2 regions of the Streptomyces sp. LS-MS-L19 genome follow, and region 2 is predicted to be linked to the other one. Evidence: predicted binding sites of a transcription regulator. Region 2 holds the regulator's gene; the other holds the start of a gene.

Region 1 (2,199 bases), 2.8 Mb from region 2:
GACGGCCCGCTGGCGGTGGTGAAGCGGGTGCCGACGTCCGACAAGGTCGTCTTCCTCACCTACGACGACGGCGCCGAGAGGGACCCGCGGTTCGTCGACCTGGTCCGCGAACTGCGGCTCCCGGTCAGCCTGTTCCTCACGAACACCGTCGCCGGACCCGGGTACGGCCACTTCGCGCGCCTCCAGTCGGTCGGCGCGAGCATCCAGAACCACACCCTCGACCACCCCGCCCTGCGCGGCCTGCCCTACGCCGGCCAGCGCGCCGAGATCTGCGGCCAGCAGGAGAAACTCCACGCCCGCTTCGGCATCCGCCCGCGCCTGTTCCGGCCCCCCTACGGGACGTACGACACCACGACCCGCCGCGCGGCGACCGACTGCGGCCTGGCGGCACTCGTGCTGTGGAGCGCCGCGGTGGAAGGCCGTGCCCTGGAGCGTCCGCCGCGGGCGGGGGACATCGTGTCGGTGGCGTCGGGCGAGGCGACGGGCCCGAGCCTGACGGAACGGACGACGGCGGTGCTGAGGGAGATCGAACGGCGGGGCCTGACGGTGGGAAAGCTGGAGGACTACCTGTAGAAATTTCAGCCCGTCCGGCGTTTGAGGACGAGGCCGCAGGCCGATGGGGGTCCGGGGGCGCAGCCCCCGGGACGCTCACCCCCACCCACCCGCACCAGAACCCGGCACGCCAGCGCAGCGAATTGGCACTCCGCTTGACCGAGTGCTAACCGTGGTCATAGTCTCGGCTCTGGCACTCCGCAGGTGAGAGTGCCAACACAGCGACGGGCAGGTCCGGCACCCGCGACGACGGATCGACCTGGTCGCCACCTCAGACAGTTAACCCCGTGAGATCTCCGAAGGGGGAGGTCGGATCGTGACGACCGCCAGCTCCAAGGTTGCCATCAAGCCGCTCGAGGACCGCATCGTGGTCCAGCCGCTCGACGCCGAGCAGACCACGGCCTCTGGCCTGGTCATCCCGGACACCGCGAAGGAGAAGCCCCAGGAGGGCGTCATCCTCGCCGTGGGCCCGGGCCGCTTCGAGAACGGCGAGCGCCTGCCGCTCGACGTGAAGGTCGGCGACATCGTGCTGTACAGCAAGTACGGCGGCACCGAGGTGAAGTACAACGGCGAGGAGTACCTCGTCCTCTCGTCCCGCGACGTGCTCGCGGTCATCGAGAAGTAATTCACCGCTTTTTGCTTGTGAGCTGCGCCCCGGTCTCCCGCCACCTTATGAAGCCGGGCGTCTGGGGCGCAGTTCGTTTCACCCCAATTTTCCGAGAGGGCTGAACCGCTCCCATGGCGAAGATCCTGAAGTTCGACGAGGACGCCCGTCGCGCCCTCGAGCGCGGCGTCAACAAGCTTGCCGACACGGTGAAGGTGACGATCGGCCCCAAGGGCCGCAACGTCGTCATCGACAAGAAGTTCGGCGCCCCCACCATCACCAACGACGGCGTCACCATCGCCCGTGAGGTCGAGGTCGAGGACCCGTACGAGAACCTCGGCGCGCAGCTGGTGAAGGAGGTGGCGACCAAGACCAACGACATCGCGGGTGACGGTACGACCACCGCCACCGTGCTCGCCCAGGCGCTGGTGCGCGAGGGCCTGAAGAACGTCGCCGCGGGTGCCTCCCCGGCGCTGCTGAAGAAGGGCATCGACGCGGCCGTCGCCGCGGTCTCCGAGGACCTCCTCGCGACCGCCCGCCCGATCGACGAGAAGTCCGACATCGCCGCCGTGGCCGCGCTGTCCGCCCAGGACCAGCAGGTCGGCGAGCTCATCGCCGAGGCGATGGACAAGGTCGGCAAGGACGGTGTCATCACCGTCGAGGAGTCCAACACCTTCGGCCTGGAGCTCGACTTCACCGAGGGCATGGCCTTCGACAAGGGTTACCTGTCCCCGTACATGGTCTCCGACCAGGAGCGTATGGAGGCCGTCCTCGACGACCCGTACATCCTGATCAACCAGGGCAAGATCTCCTCGATCCAGGACCTGCTGCCGCTCCTCGAGAAGGTCATCCAGGCGGGCGCCTCCAAGCCGCTGCTGATCATCGCCGAGGACGTCGAGGGCGAGGCCCTGTCGACCCTGGTCGTCAACAAGATCCGCGGCACCTTCAACGCGGTCGCCGTCAAGGCCCCCGGCTTCGGCGACCGTCGCAAGGCGATGCTCCAGGACATGGCGACGCTGACCGGCGCCGAGGTCATCTCCGAG
Region 2 (2,199 bases):
GGATGGTGACCGTGCAGTGCAGGTCGTCGCCGCGCCGCTGGAACATCGCGTGCGGCAGCTCGTGGATCTCGACGTAGAGGTCACCGGCGGGACCGCCACCGGGACCGACCTCGCCCTCGCCCGCGAGCTGGATCCGCGTGCCGTTGTCCACGCCGGCCGGGATCTTCACGGTGAGCGTGCGGCGCGAGCGGACCCGGCCGTCGCCCGCGCACTCCGGGCACGGGGTCGGGACGACGGTGCCGAAGCCCTGGCACTGCGGGCAGGGGCGCGAGGTCATGACCTGGCCCAGGAAGGACCGCGTCACCTGCGACACCTCACCGCGACCGCGGCACATGTCACACGTCTGCGCGGAGGTCCCCGGCGCGGCACCCTCACCGCTACAGGTGGTGCAGACGATCGCCGTGTCGACCTGGATGTCCTTCGTGGTGCCGAAGGCCGCCTCGTCGAGCTCGATCTCCAGACGGATCATCGCGTCCTGGCCGCGCCGGGTCCGCGAGCGCGGACCCCGCTGCGAGGCCGTACCGAAGAACGCGTCCATGATGTCCGAGAAGTTCCCGAACCCACCGGCGCCGAAGCCGCCCGCGCCACCGCCGCCGGCCTGCGAGAGCGGGTCGCCGCCGAGGTCGTAGACCTGCTTCTTCTGCGGGTCCGACAGCACCTCGTAGGCGGCGTTGATCTCCTTGAACCGCTCCTGGGTCTTCGGATCCGGGTTGACGTCCGGGTGCAGCTCGCGCGCGAGCCGGCGGAACGCCTTCTTGATCTCATCCTGCGACGCGTCGCGGCGCACGCCGAGAACGGCGTAGTAGTCCGTGGCCACTTACGACTCCGCCAGGATCTGTCCGACGTACCGTGCCACTGCGCGTACCGCTCCCATCGTTCCCGGGTAATCCATGCGGGTCGGTCCGACCACGCCGAGCTTGGCGACTGCCTCGCCGCCCGAACCGTAGCCGACCGACACCACCGAAGTGGAGTTGAGTCCCTCGTAGGCGTTCTCATGACCGATACGGACGGTCATGCCCGAATCCCCGGCCTCGCCAAGGAGTTTGAGGAGGACGACCTGCTCCTCCAGTGCCTCCAGGACGGGCCGGATGGTGAGGGGAAAGTCATGTCCGAAGCGGGTGAGATTGGCGGTGCCGCCGATCATCAGCCGCTCCTCGTTCTCCTCGACGAGTGTCTCCAGGAGAGTGGAGAGCACTGTCGCGACCGTACCCCGATCCTCGACGTCGAAGCCCTCGGGCAGGTCCTCGACCAGCCTCGGCACATCGGCGAACCGGCGGCCCGCGACCCGGCTGTTGAGCCGCGCCCGCAGATCGGCGAGCGAGGCCTCCCCGAAGGGCGCCGGGCAGTCGACCAGCCGCTGCTCGACCCGGCCGGTGTCCGTGATCAGCACGAGCATCAGACGGGCGGGCGCGAGCGAGAGCAGTTCGACGTGCCGCACGGTCGAGCGGGTGAGCGACGGATACTGCACCACCGCCACCTGCCGTGTGAGCTGCGCCAGCAGGCGAACGGTCCGCGCCACCACGTCGTCGAGATCCACGGCGCCGTCGAGGAAGTTCTGGATCGCGCGCCGCTCGGGCGCGGTCATCGGCTTGACGCCCGCCAGCTTGTCGACGAACAGCCGGTAGCCCTTGTCGGTGGGGATCCGCCCGGCACTGGTGTGCGGCTGGGCGATGAACCCCTCGTCCTCCAGGGCGGCCATGTCATTGCGGACGGTCGCGGGCGACACCCCGAGGTTGTGCCGCTCGGTCAGGGCCTTCGACCCGACCGGCTCCTCGGTGCCGACGTAGTCCTGGACGATGGCGCGCAACACCTGAAGCCTGCGTTCACTCAGCAATTCGCGCACACCTCCAGAAGTCGTTCCCTTGGCGTCTCGCCTGGCACTCTGTCCGTCCGAGTGCCAGCGCTCCCCGGGCCAGTGTACGGCGGTGGGGTACTCCCTGGGCAAGGTCGGTCCTGCGGGGCGGGTTCCTGCCGTTAGCGTCGCGGTATGACGGTGACTTGGGAAGAGCTCGGGTGGGAGCGGGTCGCGACCGGCGTGGGGCGGTGCCGGCTGCCCGGCTGGGACTGCACGGCGGGCCTGGTGATCGGCGCGGGCACGGCCCTGTTGGTCGACGCGGGCTCCGGTCTCGCGGAGGGCGCCCGGCTGCGCGCCGAGGCCGAGGAACTCGCCGGCCACCGTGTGACCCATCTCGCGCTGAC

Evidence for each region. The regulator HrcA, encoded in region 2, represses chaperone genes, less so after heat shock. The targets are predictions, from matches to a motif close to TTNGCACTCNGNNNNNCNGAGTGCNAA.
Region 1: a site for HrcA is predicted at 696-722, ahead of groES (co-chaperone GroES). Genes of this name have one in related genera too.

What each region holds. Positions count from the first base shown of each region.
Region 1 is NZ_JBYCLL010000001.1:6,066,145-6,068,343, forward strand. Features, by position in the region: gene AC2XR2_RS27210 (polysaccharide deacetylase family protein) at 1-573, shown strand, start outside; gene groES (co-chaperone GroES) at 869-1,177, shown strand; gene groL (chaperonin GroEL) at 1,291-2,199, shown strand, end outside.
Region 2 is NZ_JBYCLL010000001.1:3,267,380-3,269,578, forward strand. Features, by position in the region: gene dnaJ (molecular chaperone DnaJ) at 1-817, opposite strand, end outside; gene hrcA (heat-inducible transcriptional repressor HrcA) at 818-1,834, opposite strand; gene AC2XR2_RS14445 (MBL fold metallo-hydrolase) at 1,988-2,199, shown strand, end outside.